DNA from 3 places in the Xanthomonas indica genome. Region 3 is predicted to be linked to each of the others. Evidence: riboswitches for the same ligand, from Rfam matches in the RefSeq annotation. Region 3 holds a riboswitch; each other region holds the start of a gene.
The links. Region 3 has a riboswitch for cobalamin ahead of metE (5-methyltetrahydropteroyltriglutamate--homocysteine S-methyltransferase). Riboswitches for the same ligand answer to the same signal wherever they lie in the genome.

Region 1: linked by a shared signal. The riboswitch ahead of Q7W82_RS03500 (CoA-acylating methylmalonate-semialdehyde dehydrogenase) and the one ahead of metE (5-methyltetrahydropteroyltriglutamate--homocysteine S-methyltransferase) in region 3 are both predicted to bind cobalamin.
Region 2: linked by a shared signal. The riboswitch ahead of btuB (TonB-dependent vitamin B12 receptor) and the one ahead of metE (5-methyltetrahydropteroyltriglutamate--homocysteine S-methyltransferase) in region 3 are both predicted to bind cobalamin.

Annotation. Positions count from the first base shown of each region.
Region 1 covers NZ_CP131914.1:831,998-837,334, reverse strand. The annotation lists gene Q7W82_RS03505 (acyl-CoA dehydrogenase family protein) at 1-103, opposite strand, end outside; gene Q7W82_RS03500 (CoA-acylating methylmalonate-semialdehyde dehydrogenase) at 115-1,629, opposite strand; cobalamin riboswitch at 1,767-1,967, opposite strand; gene Q7W82_RS03495 (manganese efflux pump MntP family protein) at 2,451-3,026, shown strand; gene Q7W82_RS03490 (2OG-Fe(II) oxygenase) at 3,119-3,706, opposite strand; gene Q7W82_RS03485 (TonB-dependent receptor) at 3,804-5,337, opposite strand, start outside.
Region 2 covers NZ_CP131914.1:1,359,942-1,365,278, reverse strand. The annotation lists gene queD (6-carboxytetrahydropterin synthase QueD) at 78-437, shown strand; gene Q7W82_RS05875 (phasin family protein) at 720-1,097, shown strand; gene bioD (dethiobiotin synthase) at 1,366-2,055, opposite strand; gene Q7W82_RS05865 (GAF domain-containing protein) at 2,176-2,658, shown strand; gene Q7W82_RS05860 (TfoX/Sxy family protein) at 2,655-3,083, shown strand; cobalamin riboswitch at 3,109-3,326, shown strand; gene btuB (TonB-dependent vitamin B12 receptor) at 3,440-5,311, shown strand.
Region 3 covers NZ_CP131914.1:996,518-1,001,854, reverse strand. The annotation lists gene Q7W82_RS04170 (sensor histidine kinase) at 1-1,063, opposite strand, end outside; gene Q7W82_RS04165 (response regulator transcription factor) at 1,146-1,829, opposite strand; gene Q7W82_RS04160 (hypothetical protein) at 1,903-2,286, opposite strand; gene dusA (tRNA dihydrouridine(20/20a) synthase DusA) at 2,712-3,731, opposite strand; cobalamin riboswitch at 3,877-4,130, shown strand; gene metE (5-methyltetrahydropteroyltriglutamate--homocysteine S-methyltransferase) at 4,341-5,337, shown strand, end outside.

The DNA.
Region 1 (5,337 bases), 160 kb from region 3:
GCGGCGCCAGTTCGGCCTGGGCGAAGCCGCGCGCGGCCTCGCGATAGGCGCGCTGCGCCTCGTCCAGGCCGGCATCGGCCGGCTGCTCCAGCGGCCACTGCATCGCCGTGGCCATCACGACAGGCGGATCGTGGTGTTGACGCCCTGGCCGGCGCCGGCGTCGTCGAACCAGCGCGCGGTGACGGTCTTGGTCTGCGTGTAGAACTGCACCGCCTGCTTGCCGTAGGGGCCGAGGTCGCCGAGCTTGGAGGCGCGCGACCCGGTGAAGGAGAACAGCGGCACCGGCACCGGGATCGGCACGTTGATGCCGACCTGGCCGACGTCGATCTCCTCCTGGAACCTGCGTGCGGCGGCGCCGGATTGGGTGAACAGCGCCGTGCCGTTGCCGTTCGGATTGGCGTTGACCAGGGCGATCGCGTCCTCCAGCGTGGCCGCCTCCAGGATCACCAGCACCGGGCCGAAGATCTCTTCGTCGTAGATGCGCATGCCCGGTGCGACCCCGGAGAAGATCGTCGGGCCGACGAAGTTGCCGTGCGCGAAACCGGGCACCGTCGGGTTGCGCCCGTCCAGTTCCAGCGTCGCGCCCTCGGCGATGCCGGCGGCGATCAACGCTTCGATGCGCTCGCGCGCGCTGCGCGAGATCACCGGGCCCAGGTCGGTGCCGGGTTCGCTGCCGGCGTTGACCTTCAGTGTCTGCGCCCTGGCCACCAGGTCGGGAATCCACTGCTGCGCCTCGCCGACCAGCACCACCGTCGAGGCTGCCATGCAACGCTGGCCGGCGGCGCCGAAGGCCGCGCCCACCAGCGCGTCGAGGGTCTGCGCGCGCGGCGCATCCGGCAACACCACCGCGTGGTTCTTGGCGCCCATCATGCATTGCACGCGTTTGCCGGCCAGCGCCGCGCGCTGGTACACGTGGGTGCCGACCTTGGTGGAGCCGACGAACGACAGCGCCTTGATGTCGGCGTGGTCGCACAGTGCATCGACCACCTCGGCGCCGCCATGGACGACGTTCAGCACGCCCTTGGGCACGCCCGCCTGCAAGGCCAGTTCGACCAGCCGCATGGTCACCAGCGGATCCTGCTCGGACGGCTTGAGCACGAAGGTGTTGCCGGTGGCGATGGCCATCGGGAACATCCACAGCGGAATCATCGCCGGGAAATTGAACGGGGTGATGCCGGCGCACACGCCCAGCGGCTGCAGCAGCGTGTAGGTATCCACGCCGTTGGCGACGTTGTTGGCCAGTTCGCCCAGTTGCAGGTTGCCGATCGCCGCGGCCTGTTCCACCACTTCCAGGCCGCGGAAGACATCGCCTTCCGCGTCGGCCAGGGTCTTGCCCTGCTCGCGGGTGAGGATCGCCGCCAGCTCGCCCATGTGCGCCCGGATCAGCTGCTGGTAGGTGAGGAAGATCCGCGCGCGGACGCCGATCGGCGTCTTGCGCCAGCTGGCGAACGCGCGTTGCGCGGCGGCCACGGCGGCGTCGACTTCCGCGACGGTGGCGAAGGGCACGCGTGCGAGCACGTCCTGGGTCGCCGGATCGACCACCTCGCGCCATTGGCTGCTGCTGGATTCGACGAACGCGCCGTCGATCAAGAGCTTGACGGTCGCCACCTCGGCGCGGGTCCGGGTCATCTGGTTCACGGGTCCTGTCTCCTCATCGCATCACCACCGGGCGGGCGGCGATGGACAGGACAAGCGAACGCGCGGCGCAGGGCCCCGACGTCGTTCGGCTCGTCAGGTTGCCCACCGCAACACCCGAGAAAGAACGTCGCAGGACGTCCGCGTCAGGCCGGTCTCCGGGCTTGCGAGCAATGCGCGATCGCATTACCCCGACACCTTCCCGCTTGCGCAGTGGTCTGTTGTCGGGTGTTCTCGCCTACCGTTGCGGGGGCAGCGCCGGCATCGGACCGGCTTCCCGTTTCACCCGGCGCATCTTGCGACGACCAGGCACCTGAAGCGTGGCCAGTGTAGTCGCGCCGCGGCGGCGGCAACACGCTGCAGCGCAGCGCGCGGTGTGGGCGCCGGCACGCAGCGCACGAATGCCGACAGCGCAGAAGCGACGGTCGCCCGCAGCGACGGGCGTGCACGACAGGCGTGTACAGGACGCAGCGACAACATCCAGCGCGCCGCACGATCGCCGCCGCACCTGGCCGCCGCGACGTCCCGCACGGGACGCCCGCCAGCACGTGCCGCTATAGCCGATGCTAAGAAGAGAAGCTGCAGGTTCGCGTGCGTTCCAGGGATGTTCGCTGCAGTTGGCGACTGTTAGACTGCGCGTCCCCTTGGGGAGTAGCCTGCTGTCCGCCCGGTGCGGACAGCGCCCGTATCAACAGACTCGGCCGATGCGCCGTGGTACGGGCAGCCAGTTCGGTTGGCGAGACCAGCGGCGAGTGCGCAAGGCGACGGCCGGGCGCGCGCGCTCGTCGTTGTCGCCTGTCCCGGTACGGTTCCCCATGTCGTTTCTTTCGATTCTGCTGCTCGGCATCGCCATGTCGACCGACGCCTTCGCCGCGGCGGTCGGCAAGGGCGCGGCGATGCAGCGGCCGCGCTGGGCCGATGCGCTGCGCGCCGGCCTGATCTTCGGCTGCATCGAGGCGCTGACCCCGGCGCTGGGCTGGGCGCTGGGCCAGGCCGCGGCCAAGTACGTGGTCGCCTTCGACCACTGGATCGCCTTCGGCCTGCTCGGCGCGCTGGGCGTGCACATGATCGTCGCCGGCCTCAAGCCGGAGACCGACGCGCCCGAGGACGCCGCGCCCAAGCGCCACGGCTTCTGGAACCTGGCCGCCACCGGCTTTGCCACCAGCATCGACGCGATGGCGGTCGGCGTCGGCCTGGCCTTCCTCGACGTGAACATCGTCGAGGTCGCGGCGATCATCGGCCTGTGCACGCTGACCATGGTCACCCTGGGCATCATGCTCGGCCGCGCGCTCGGCACGCTCGCCGGCAAGCGCGCCGAGATCGTCGGCGGCGCGCTGCTGATCGCGATCGGCAGCACCATCCTGTTCGAGCATCTGCATGGTGCAGGTTGATCGACGGGGCGCTGGTGCGGCCGGGATTCGGGATTCGGGAGTGGGGATGTGCGGTGACGTGCGTGCCCATCCCGCATTGACGGCGTCCTGGGTCAGGCCGGCTTGGCGGTGAATTCGAGATAGGTGGACAGGATGTACTTGTCGCCGCTGCGCGGCGGCAGGCCGGCGTGCAGGAACATCCAGTACGGCGGGAACACCAGCAGGCGCCCGGCGCGCGGGGCGACCTCCAGGTCCAGGTCGAGGAAGCGGGTATGCCCGCCCTCGGCCACGTCGTTGAGGTACCACAGGAACACCAGGTAGCGGCCGGTCTCCGCGTCGCAGGCGTCGAAGTGCGGCTGGAAGCGTTCGCCGGCATCGGCGCGGTAGCGCTTGATCCGCAGGTCGGCCAGGCGTGGGCGCCACGGCACTTCGGCGGACAGCCCGAGCTCGGCGTTGTAGCGGGCCAGCGCCGCGCGCACCTGCTCGATGAAAAAGCCCTGGAACGCGGGATCGGCGAGACGGGTGACGTTGAGTTCGGTCCAGGCGCTGTCGTCCAGCCCGGCGCGCTGGCCGGCGCCATTGCGGCTGTGCTGGGCGGCGCTGTGTTCGAATTGCGCGATCAGTTGCGCGCAGAAGCCCGGCTCCAGTGCCCCGTCGTAGACGCGGACGTAGTGGCGCAGGTCGGTGTGGTTCAGGCACATCGGCATGCTGCCCCCGCAGCAGAACGGCGCGCCCGGAGGGGCGCGCCGTGTCGCACGCTCCGGCGCCGCCCGCGTGTGCGGGCGGCGCCGGCTCCACTCAGAAGCGGTAGGTGGCCCGCATCCAGTAGTAGCGGCCGAGCGTGTCGTAGGTGCTCACGTCGGTGTTCGCGTTCAACACGTTGTTCTGGTACATGACCGGCGGCTGCTTGTTGGTCAGGTTGTCCACGCCCAGGTCCAGGCGCAGGTTGGCCCCGGCCATGTCGTAGCCCACCTGCAGGTTGTGGTACATGTAGCTGCCGTAGTCCAGCACCACGCCCTTGAACGCCGCATCGGCGGACATGTTCTGGCTCAGGTCGCCACTGCCGACCTGCACCTTGCCGATCCAGCGGGTGGTCCAGCTCGCATCCCAGTTGCCCAGCTTCCAGCCGACCTGGGCGTGCGCGCGCCAGTGCGTGTAGTTGCCGTAGGACGAGTTGTAGCGGCCGGCCATGTGCACCACCGTGTCTCCGGTGTCGATGTCGTAGCGGTGCAGGTAGGTGCTGTCCACGGCCACGGTGAACTTGCCGAACGCGGTCTCCGGCAGCACGTAGTTGGCGCCGAGGTCGATGCCCTGGGTGTTGAGCTTGCCGATGTTCACGACCGGCGTCTGGATGTAGTTGATGTTGCCGGCGCTGACGGTACCCGCGCCGTAGCGGTGGATGTAGCTGCAGTACGGGCTGTTGTCGTCGTTGTAGCAGAGGTCGGCCACGGTCTGCGCGGAGATCGACTGGATCAGGTCGTTGAGCTTGACCTTCCACCAGTCGAGGTTGACCGACAGGCCCGGCACGTACTCGGGGCTGTAGACCAGGCCGTAGTCGAAGGAGGTGCCCTTCTCCGGCTTGAGCTGATAACCGACATAGCTGGACCCGGACACGATGCCGTTGGTCTGCGACAGGCCCGAGCCGTTCCAGCCGGCCGGCACGCCGGCGCAGGCATTGGCGTGGCCGCTGCCGCTGTAGCCGATGCACGGATCGACGAAGTTCGGCGAGTCGGCGGTCGGGCCCTGGTAGATGTCGCTGATCGTCGGCGCACGGAACACCTGCGCCGCGGTGCCGCGCACCATCAGGTCGTGGATCGGACGCCATTCCACCTGGAACGAGGCGCTGTTGTTGCCCGAGCGCACGCTGCTGTAGTCGGAGTAGCGGTCGCTCAGGGTCAGGTTGAGCGCGCCGACCGGGGAGGACTGCTCCAGCACCGGCACGAACAGCTGGGCGTACGCCTCCTTGACGTTGAAGCTGCCGCTCAGCGGCGAGGAGCACGCTTCGGAGGAGACCGCGCAGGTGTTGTCGCTGTTGATCAGCGCATTGGCCGACACCGTGGAGTTCAGGCTCTCCTTGCGGTACAGCGCGCCCACCGCCAGCTGCGCGGCGCCGGCCGGCATCTCCCACAGGCTACCGTTGGCGCTGGCTTCCCACTGGCGCATGATGGTGGTGGTTTCCTGGCGCGGAATCGATTCGTTGCTCTTCAGCCAGGCGATGGTGTTGGCGTTGTTCTGGTCGAAGATGTTGACCTGCCCGCTGTCGATCGCGCTCTGCAGCGCGGCGTAGTCGACGTAGCCGTGGCTCCAGTTGCGCTGGCGATAGTGACCGTAG
Region 2 (5,337 bases), 360 kb from region 3:
AGCATGACGCCACCGCCGTCGTTGCGCGCGCCCAGCATCGCGCCATGCCGCCCCACCCCGACCGTAGAATGCCTCCCATGGATATCTTCAAAGTCTTCACCCTCGAAGCCGCGCACCGCCTGCCCAACGTGCCGCCGGGCCACAAGTGCGCGCGCCTGCACGGCCATTCGTTCCGCATCGAGCTGCACGTCAGCGGCGAACCCGGCGCCGAGAGCGGCTGGGTCATGGATTTCGGCGACATCAAGGCGGCGTTCCGCCCGCTCTACGACCAGCTCGACCACCACTACCTCAACGACATCGACGGGCTGGACAACCCCACCAGCGAGCGCCTGGCGATGTGGATCTGGGAACGGCTCAAGCCGGCGCTGCCGCTGCTGAGCGAGGTGGTGGTGCACGAGACCTGCACGTCCGGCTGCCGCTATCGCGGTCCGGGCTGAGCAAGGCTGGGATTGGGGAATGGGGACTAGGGAATCGCAAGGACGGCACCGCGCCGGCTGAGGGTTTTCGATGCCGCCCGCCTTGCGTTCGTCGTCGCGCGCATCTGGCGCTTTCCAGGCTCGCGGGGGCGTCCGGCAAGGGCTGGCGGAATTGCGCCAAGCCATTGAGCAGAAAAGCAGTTTGAACGGATCCTGAGCGGCTTCAGAAAATTTTGTTGCATCGCAGCAGAATGGGCGTATGTTGCACTGCAACAGCAGTCGGCATTCCAATGGAGTTGCATGATGTCCGCTCAATTCAACGACCAGTTCAGCAGCTACACCCAGCAGTTCGCCGCCACCGCGGCGCGTGCCAACCGCCTGGCGCTGGAGAGCGCCGAGAGCGTATTCGGCGTGCAGTTGAAGACCTTCGAAAAGAATGTGTCGGCCACCACCGGCTTCCTCGGCGAACTGACCGAGGCACGCGACCTGGGCACCGTGCAGGCGCTGTGGCCGAAGGGCCTGCAGATCGCCCGCGACAACTTCGAGCGGCTGGCCACGGCCAACCAGGAAGTGTTCGGCCTGAGCCTGAAGACCTCCGAGGCCATCGGCCAGCTCGCCAAGCACCAGTTCGAGGCGGCGACCGAGCAAGCCGCGCCCAAAGCCAAGCCCGCCGCCAAGTAAGACCCGATTCGACGTCGCTGCGGTTCGCCGCCCGACGCACCCTCGGTCTGCACGGGTCCCTCCCCCCGTGCAACCCCAAGGCCCGGTAGATCCCTCCCTCTACCGGGCCTTTTTTATGGGCGGGATTCGGGAGTTGGGGATTGGGGATTGGTCGATCGCGTGCGTCCCGGCGTTCCTGTCTTTCTTTGCGGGAAAGCTGCGACACCGATGCTTCGTTTGTGAGGTGTCGGGACTGAAGTCCCTCCCACACAACCCGTCCGGCAGTTGGTCAGCCCGGCGACATTCCTGCCCAAGGCTGCAACTGCGCGGCCAGTTGCTCGGCCTGCGGTTGCGGCCGGTACGGCAGCCGCCCCCAGCACGGCATCGGCAGCCGCGTGCGCAGCATCGCCATGTTGTCGTCGATGCGCTCCATCGCCGGGTCGATCTCGTTGCCGATCCAGCCGATGCACTGCAGGCCGTCGGCGGCGATCGCCGCGGCGCTGAGCCGGGCGTGGTTGAGGCAGCCCAGGCGCAGGCCGACCACCAGCACCACCGGCAGCCGCAGCGCGCGCGCCAGATCGGCCTGGTCCAGCGTCGCCGACAACGGTGCCGCCCAGCCGCCCACGCCTTCCACCACCACCACGTCGGCCTGCGCGCGCAGGCGTTCGAACGCGGCCGCGATCGGCGCCAGTTCCAGTTGCACGCCGGCGTCGGCGGCGGCCAGTTCCGGCGCCAGCGGCAGCGGCAGCGCGTAGGGATTGAGATCGTCATAACGCGGGCGCGGCGCGCTGGCCTCCTGCAACGCCAGTGCGTCCTCGTTGCGCCAGCCCTCGGCCTCGCGCGTGCAGCCGCTGGCCACCGGCTTCATGCCCACCGCGCGCTGGCCGCGCGCACGCAGGGCATGCAGCAGCGCGGTGCTGGCGATGGTCTTGCCGATGCCGGTATCGGTGCCGGTGACGTAGAAGGCGGGAACAGCCATGCGAACGAAACCCTGTCGGTTGGCCGGCGGGACGCGCGGCGGCGCGCAGGATAGCCGGGCGCGCCGCGCGCGTCAGCCGCGGCGGTGCCGGCGGACCCAGCGCGCTGCTAGACTCGGGCGATGTTCGCCTCGTCCTCGCTCACCGGCAGCAAGCCGGAACAGTACGCCCAGTTGCTCGACCAGGCCCGTGCCCTGGTCGCCGGGGAGCCCGACCGTATCGCCAATGCCGCCAACCTGGCGGCGCTGGTGTACCACGCGCTGCCGCGGCTGAACTGGGTCGGTTTCTATCTCTACGACGGCAAGGAACTGGTGGTCGGGCCGTTCCAGGGTCTGCCGGCCTGCGTGCGCATTCCGCTGCACAAGGGCGTATGCGGCGCGGCCGCCAGCAGCGGCCAGACCCAGCGCATCGACGACGTGGAGGCGTTCCCCGGGCACATCGCCTGCGATGCGGCCTCGCGTTCGGAACTGGTGGTACCGCTGCTGCGCGACAGCGCGCTGGTCGGCGTGTTCGACCTGGACAGCCCCGACCTGGCCCGCTTCGACGCCGACGACCAGCGCGGGCTGGAAGCGATCGCCCAGGTCTTCGTCGACAGCCTGCGATGAGCACCACCAAGCTGCGCAACATCGGCCCCAAGAGCGCGGCCTGGCTGCGCCAGGTCGGCGTGCGCACGCAGCAGGACCTGGAGGCGGCCGGCGCGGTCGGGGCCTTCGTCAAGGTCAAGCGTGCCGGCTTCAAGCCCAGCCTCAACCTGCTGTATTCGCTGGAAGGCGCGCTCAGCGGCTGCCACTGGCAGGAACTGTCCGAGGCGCGGCGCGCGCAGTTGCTGGGCGAGCTGGAGACCGCAACGGCGGCGCTGCCGGCGCAGCGCGGCCTGCCGGTCGCCGGGCCGGTGGCGACCACCCATTTCGACCGCGCCGATACGCGCGGCGACGATGACGCCGACGGCGCCTACGCGCCCGACCCGCACGACACGCCGGCGAACGACCATCACGGCGACGACGACGGCCACGGCACCCACGCCGACTGAGCCGCGCAGGCAGCGGCGATCGCGTACAATCGCGCCGCTTCAAGGTGACCCGCCGGCTCCGGCCAGCGGGTTGAAACGGGAAGCCGGTGCGTCTTGCGACAAGGCCGGCGCTGCCCCCGCAACGGTAAGCGATCCGCGCTGACGACCTGCGCCACTGTGCCTGGGCATGGGAAGGCGTCGCAGCCGGGAGGTCCGCCTCCCCGATCGCCAGCCCGGAGACCGGCCTTGCAGTTCACTGGTTGCGATGCGGAGGGCGTCGCGGCGTGCCGCGCCGTGTCCGGCGCCGTCCGCTTGCACCTTCCGTTCGCGACTCCCTTGCCGTCACAGCGCGCAGCCGCGCGCCGGAGTTGCCACCCATGTCGTCCCGCCTGCTTTCGGTCGCGATCGCGTCCGCCCTGTCCCTGCCCGCGCTGGCCCACGCCGCCGATGCCGCCACCGACCTCGACCAGGTCCTGGTCACCGCCACCCGCACCCAGATCTCGGTGGAGGACAGCGTGGTCCCGGCGCAGGTCATCGACCGCGCCGAGATCGAGCGCAGCCAGGCCGATTCGCTGGCGCAGCTGCTGCAGGGCCGCGCCGGCATCGGCATCTCCAACCAGGGCGGCCTGGGCAAGCTGACCACGCTGAACCTGCGCGGCAGCGAATCGGACCACGTGCTGGTGCTGGTGGACGGCGTGCGCATCGGCTCGGCCAGCGCCGGCCTGGCCGCGTTCCAGGATCTGCCGCTGAGCCAGATCGAGCGCATCGAGATCGTGCGCGGCCCGCGTTCGAGCCTGTACGGCTCCGACGCGATCGGCGGCGTCATCCAGATCTTCACCCGCCGCGGCGGCCAGGGCTTCCAGCAGAACCTGAGCCTGGGCGGCGGCAGCCACGGCCTGCGCGAGGCCGGCGCCGGCTTCAGCAACCGCGGCGAGCGCGGCTGGCTGGCCGTGCAGGGCGGCTACCAGAAGACCGACGGCATCAATGCCTGCAACGGCTCGGCCACGCTATTCGCCGGCTGCTTCGTCGACCAGCCCGACCGCGACGGCTACCGCAACGTCTCGCTGAGCGCGCGCGGCGGCTACGCCCTGACCGACACGCTGCGCATCGAGGGCCAGGCGCTGAACATCGACAGCCGCAACGCGTACGACGGCGACGCGCTGTTCGCCGGCAACGAGGCCGACAACACCCAGCAGGTGTTCAGCGGCAAGCTCGACTGGACGCCCTCCGATCGCCTGCACCTGGCCGCGCAGCTGGGCCGCAACGTCGACGACGCCGACAGCTACTACCGTGCGCCGGGCGCGCGCACCCGCAGCTTCATCAGCACCTTCGACAGCCGCCGCGACACCGCCGCGCTGCAGGGCGACATCACCCTGGCCGAAGGCCACCTGCTCAGCGTCGGCAGCGACTGGCAGCGTGAGCACGTCGCCAGCACCACCGCCTTCGACGTCGACAGCCGCGACAACACCGGCGTGTTCGCCGAGTACCAGGGCCGCTTCGGCGCGCAGCAGCTGCAGGCCAGCGTGCGCAGCGACGACAACGAGCAGTTCGGCGAGCACACCACCGGCAGCCTCGGCTGGGGCCTGGCGTTGGCGCATGGCCTCAAGCTCACCGCCAGCGTCGGCACCGGCTTCAAGGCGCCGACCTTCAACGACCTGTACTACCCGTTCGCCGGCAACCCTGACTTGAAGCCGGAGCGCTCCAAGAGCGGCAACCTGGGCATCGCGCAGTATGCCGACAGCTGGAACTGGACCTTCAACGCCTACGAGACCCGGGTCAAGGACCTGATCTCCTACGACGCGGTCAGCTTCCTGCCGGTCAACGTGGACGAGGCACGCATCCGCGGCGCCGAACTGACCGGCTATGCGTTGCTGGCCGGCTGGGAACTGTCGGCGCAGCTGAGCCACACCGATCCGCGCAACCGCAGCGACGGCGACAACCGCGACAACTGGCTGGCGCGGCGCGCGCAGAACACCGCGCGCCTGGACGTGGACCGCGGCATCGGCCCGGTCAAGCTCGGCGTCACCGTGTTCGGCAGCGGCCACCGCTTCGACGACGCGGCCAACCGCGTGCGCCTGGCCGGCTATGGCACCGTCGACCTGCGCGCGGAATACGCGTTCACCCCGGACTGGACGCTGCAGGCCAAGGCCAGCAACGTGTTCGATCGCGACTACCAGACGGTGAACTGGTACAACCAGCCGGGCCGCGAGTACGCGCTGACCCTGCGCTACGCGCCGGCAGCGCGCTGAGCCGGCGTCCCGCGCTGCGCCGATGG
Region 3 (5,337 bases):
GGTTGCCGAGCAGTTCCTGCAGGTCGCCGGGTTCGCCGTGGAAGCGCGCGCTCGGCTCGATGTCGAACTCGCACAGCACGCCCTTGGCCGCGTAGACCTTCTCCAGGCCGCGCACGATCTCCTCGGCGTTGGGCTCGATCGGCAGCGGCGCGGCGAACAGCTTGTGGCCGCTGGAGGCGGCGCGGGCCAACTGGTAGGACACCAGGTTGTTCATGCGCCGCAGCTGCACGTCCAGCTCTTCACGCAGCTCCGGCCCCTGCGCGCCGCTGTCGAGCTGGGTGCGCAGCACCGCCAGCGGCGTCTTCAGGCTGTGCGCCAGGTCGGCCAGGGTGTTGCGCTGGCGGTCCAGGTTCTCGCGCTCGCTCTCGATGAAGGCGTTGATGCTGTCGGTCAGCGGTTCCAGCTCGCGCGGATGGCGATCGCCCATGCGCACCGCTTCGCCGCGCTGCACCTTGGTCAGTTCGTTGATCACCCGCCGCAGCGGGCGCAGGCTCCATTGCAGGATGAAGGCCTGCAGCACCAGCAGGATCAGGCCGGCTCCGCCGAGGTTGAACCACACCCGGCCGCGGAACACACGCAGCTGCGCGCCCAGCGCGCGGGTGTCCTCCATGATGTAGATGGTGACCGGGGTTTCCTTGTCGCGGCGCACGTAGGCCAGGCCGATGCCATAGCGGTAGACCTCGCCTTCGCTGCCGTCGATCTGGGTCATCGGCCAGGGCCCGTCGAAGGTTTCCTGGCGCGGTTCGAGCATGCCGCCGCGCGGCGGCAGCGGGCCTTCGCTGGACATCGAGATCCAGCGCTCGTTGGGCATCACGATCTGCGCGTACAGGCCACTGCCGGGCCGGTCGAAATGCGGGTCCGGCGGCGGCTTGTCGTTGTTGATGTACAGCGAACCATCGCGGGCGACGTCGATGTTGTTGGCGTAGGCCGTGGCGTAGCTCTTCAGGCGCTCGCGCAGGTTGCTCAACGCGGTGTCGGCGAAGGCCTGGTCCAGTGCATAACCTGCGGCGGCCAGGAACGCCAGCAGACTGAGGCTGGCGGCGAGCAGCTGGCGCGCCTGCAACGAACGCGGGCGCCAGCGCTTGTACCACCTGGGTCGTGCCGCCACGCGGTCGCTTCCTCGGTGTGCTCGCCGGCGCCTGCGATCAGCCTTCGGTGCGCGGAATCGCGAACCGGTAGCCGCGGCCGCGCACGGTCTCGATCGGCTTCAACTCGCCGTCCGGGTCCAGCTTCTTGCGCAGGCGGCCGATGAAGACTTCGAGCACGTTGGAGTCGCGGTCGAAATCCTGCTGGTAGATGTGCTCGGTCAGGTCGGCCTTGGAGACCAGTTCGCCGGCGTGCATCATCAGGTACTCGAGCACCTTGTACTCGTAGCTGGTCAGGTCCACGTTGCTGCCACTGACGCTGACGGTCTGCGCCGCCAGGTCCAGCGCGACCGGACCGCATTCCAGGGTCGGCTTGCTCCAGCCGGCGGCGCGGCGCAGCAGCGCGTTGACGCGCGCCAGCAGCTCTTCGACGTGGAACGGCTTGACCAGGTAGTCGTCGGCGCCCTGCTTGAGGCCTTCGACCTTGTCCTGCCAGCTGGAACGCGCGGTCAGGATCAGCACCGGAAACTTCTTGCCTTCGTCGCGCAGCGCCTTGATCAGCTCCATGCCCGACATCTTCGGCAGGCCGAGATCGATGATGCCCACGTCGAAGGGCACTTCGCGGCCCATGTACAGGCCTTCCTCGCCGTCCTGCGCCGCATCCACCGCAAAGCCTTCGCGCTTCAGGCGAGCGGCCAGGGTCTCTCGCAGCGGAGCTTCGTCTTCGACCAGAAGGATACGCATGAACTCTCCCTAGTAACTTACAGGTGGCCGGTGGCCGGGGCGGTGTGTGGAACCTGAACCGAACTATCCGGACTCACGGGTGATCGTCGCGTGGTGGCTCGGGAGGCTCGCCCGAGCGCGGCGCCCGCGGCGGCGCCGTACGGCCAGGCTGCGGGTCGTCCATATAGCGTACCCGCCCGCGGCCATCCATGTACTTGACGCGGTTGATGTCGCGCCCGTCGAACGGCACGCGCTCGGCACCGAGGATCTGCCCACCGGTGGAACGCTGCACCCGGCGCACCGCGTCGGACAGCGAGCTGCCGGCATAGTCGCGGTTGCGGCCCGCATCGCGCTCCGGCGGCGCCATCACCCCCGGCATGGGCGGCTGCTGCGCACGGCCGTGCCCAGCCGCGACCGACGCCAGCGCGAGCGCGAGGACAGCGGCAAAGCGGTAGTGGCGGGAAGCGGAAGAAGTCACGACGGGCATCCTAACGGACTGATCGGAAACGTTCAAAACTTGTGAAGCGCGACACCTCTCGGGAATGAAGACGACCTCGAGAAATCGAGGCAAATTCTTGATTTTTCGGGGTGAATCCGGTCTGAACTTTTCCGGGCGCCACGGGCGACATTCAGTCAAATAAACCTGCGGCGAGCCGATGCAAAGGCCGCGCCAACGGTCTGGAGAGGCCTTCGGCAGGTGCTTCGCGGCGTCTCCCGACGGCTAGAGACTCGTCGCAAGATCCTGAACGGAATCCCTGAACGAGATGCAGAAAGCGGGAGACGAGTCCATCGCCGGTGACGCCTGTGCCGCTCCCGGCCCACCCATAAGGAGACGACGGCGATCGGCCGCCGAGCAGGGCAAACGCGTCCCGCGGCATTCCGGCTGAGCGCCCGCCGGACAGGTCAGGCCGCCGCGCGCGCCGCCCCTTCGGTGACCGCCAACGCCCGCTCCAGCAGCGCCCAGTCCGCGCCCGGCCGGTGCGCGCCTTCGCTGAGCACCTGGCGGAAGGCGCGGCCGCCCGGCTGGCCGTGGAACAGGCCGAGCAGGTGCCGGGTGATGTGCTTGAGCGCCAGACCGTCGGCCAGGCGCGCCTCGACGTAGGGGCGCAGCGCGCGCAGCAGTTCCGCGCGCGGGCGCAGCGCCGCACCGGTCAGGGCCGCGTCCAGGCGGTGCAGGACGTAGGGATCGTGGTAGGCGGCGCGACCCAGCATCACCCCGTCCACCGCCTGCAATTGCGCCTGCGCCGTCTCCACGTCGGCCAGGCCGCCGTTGAGCACCACCTGCAACTGCGGCCGCTCGCGCTTGAGCCGGTGCGCCCAGTCGTAGCGCAGCGGCGGCACTTCGCGGTTCTCCTTCGGCGAGAGGCCCTGCAACCAGGCGTTACGCGCATGCACCACGAACAGCCCGCAGCCGGCCGCGGCGACCTGGTCGACGAACGCCAGGAACACCGCATAGTCGTCGTCCTGGTCCACGCCCAGGCGGCATTTCACCGTCACCGGGATGTCCACCGCCGCGACCATCGCCGCCACGCATTCGGCGACCAGCGCCGGCTCGCGCATCAGGCAGGCACCGAAGCGCCCGGCCTGCACCCGGTCGGACGGGCAGCCGCAATTGAGGTTGATCTCGTCGTAGCCCCAGTCCTGGCCGATCCGCGCCGCCTGCGCCAGCAGCGCCGGCTCGCTGCCGCCGAGCTGCAGGGCAAGCGGATGCTCGGACGCAGCGAAATCCAGCAACCGTGCGCGATCGCCCAGCAACACCGCATTGGCGTGCGCCATCTCGGTGTACAGCCGCGCCGACGGCGCCAGCAGCCGGTGGAACACCCGGCAGTGGCGGTCGGTCCAGTCCATCATCGGGGCAACGGACAGGCGCAGCGAGGCGGCGTAGCGCGCGGGGAAGTCGGCGGCGGGGAGCGGAAGCGTCATCGGCACGGCGGGCTGGCGCCGCCGGCCGTCGGCCACAGCGCCAGGTCATTGGCTTAGGGATCAATAGCTTACACCGTCGCCATGAACGCTGCCGGGATCTGCCGACAAAAACGCCCTGGCGCTTGACCCGCCGCCCCATCCGGCCTATCGTGCGCTCGCCGAAGGTATTTATCGCTTCATTCGGATGAAGGGATGAATTTAAACGGGAATCCGGTGACGGCCGGCGCCACAAGCGCCTGCCCATTCCGGAGCTGCCCCGCAGCGGTGAATGGAAACGACCTCCGTCAATGGCACTGGGCCTGCGCATGCCGGCCTGGGAAGCGACGGACAGTAGGTGCGCAGCCGGCACGGTGCGCGTGTCCATCAGCCCGAATACCGGCCCCGGCCGGAGGACCGTGCGTCCTCCGATTCGACCTGGCGCCTCCGCGGGGAGGCGGCCGGACCGCGACCCGGCCTTGCGCCGCGCCGCGCCGTCCGCCTGCCCGCGCGGTACCGGTTCGCCCGCGGGGGCGAAGGTCGCTGGCGTGGCGGGCGGTCCGTGCGAACGGGACGCGCGGCGCGCGGTTCCTTCGTTCCTCAATGCCCTTGAACGCAATGAGGAAACGCAACATGACGATCGTGACCAACCTGGGCTTCCCGCGCATCGGTGCGCGGCGCGAGCTCAAGCAGGCGCTGGAACGCTACTGGCGCCGCGACATCGACGGCGCGCAACTGCAGGACACCGCACGCGAGCTGCGCCTGCGCCACTGGCAGCTGCAACGCGAGGCCGGGGTGGACGTGCCGCCCAGCAACGACTTCAGCCTGTACGACGCGATGCTCGACACCGCGTTCCTGTTCGATGCCATCCCGCAACGCTACCGCGCGCTGGCCGATGCCGATCCGCTGGCCGGCTATTTCGCGATGGCGCGCGGCACGCAGGAACACGGCCTGGACCTGCACGCGCTGGAAATGACCAAGTGGTTCGACACCAACTACCACTACCTGGTGCCGGAGCTGGCGCGGCGCCAGCACTTCCGCCTGCGCGGCGACAAGCCGGTGGTGGAGTTCCTGGAAGCCAAGGCGCAGGGCATCCAGACCCGGCCGGTGCTGATCGGGCCGGTGACCTTCCTGGCGCTGTCCAAGACCGTGGACGGCAGCGACCGCTGGGCCCTGCTGGACAGCCTGCTGCCGGTGTACGCCGAACTGCTGCAACGCCTGCATGCGGCCGGCGCCGGCTGGGTGCAACTCGACGAACCGGCGCTGGTGCTGGACCTGGACGAGGCCGCACGCGCCGCCTATCGCCGCGCGTATGACGTCCTGGCGCAGGCGCCGCGGCCGAAGCTGCTGCTGACCAGCTACTTCGGCGAGTTGGGCGACAACCTGGAGCTGGCGATGGCGCTGCCGGTGGATGGCGTGCACGTGGACCTGGTGCGCGGCGTGGCGCAACTGGACGCGGTGCTGCAGGCCCTGCCGGCCGGGCGCGTGCTCTCGGCGGGCCTGGTCAACGGCCGCAACGTGTGGCGCACGCCGCTGGACAACGCGCTGACCCTGGCCCGCTACGCCGCCGGCCATGTCGGCCGCGAGCGGCTGTGGCTGGCGCCCTCGTGCTCGCTGCTGCACGTGCCGG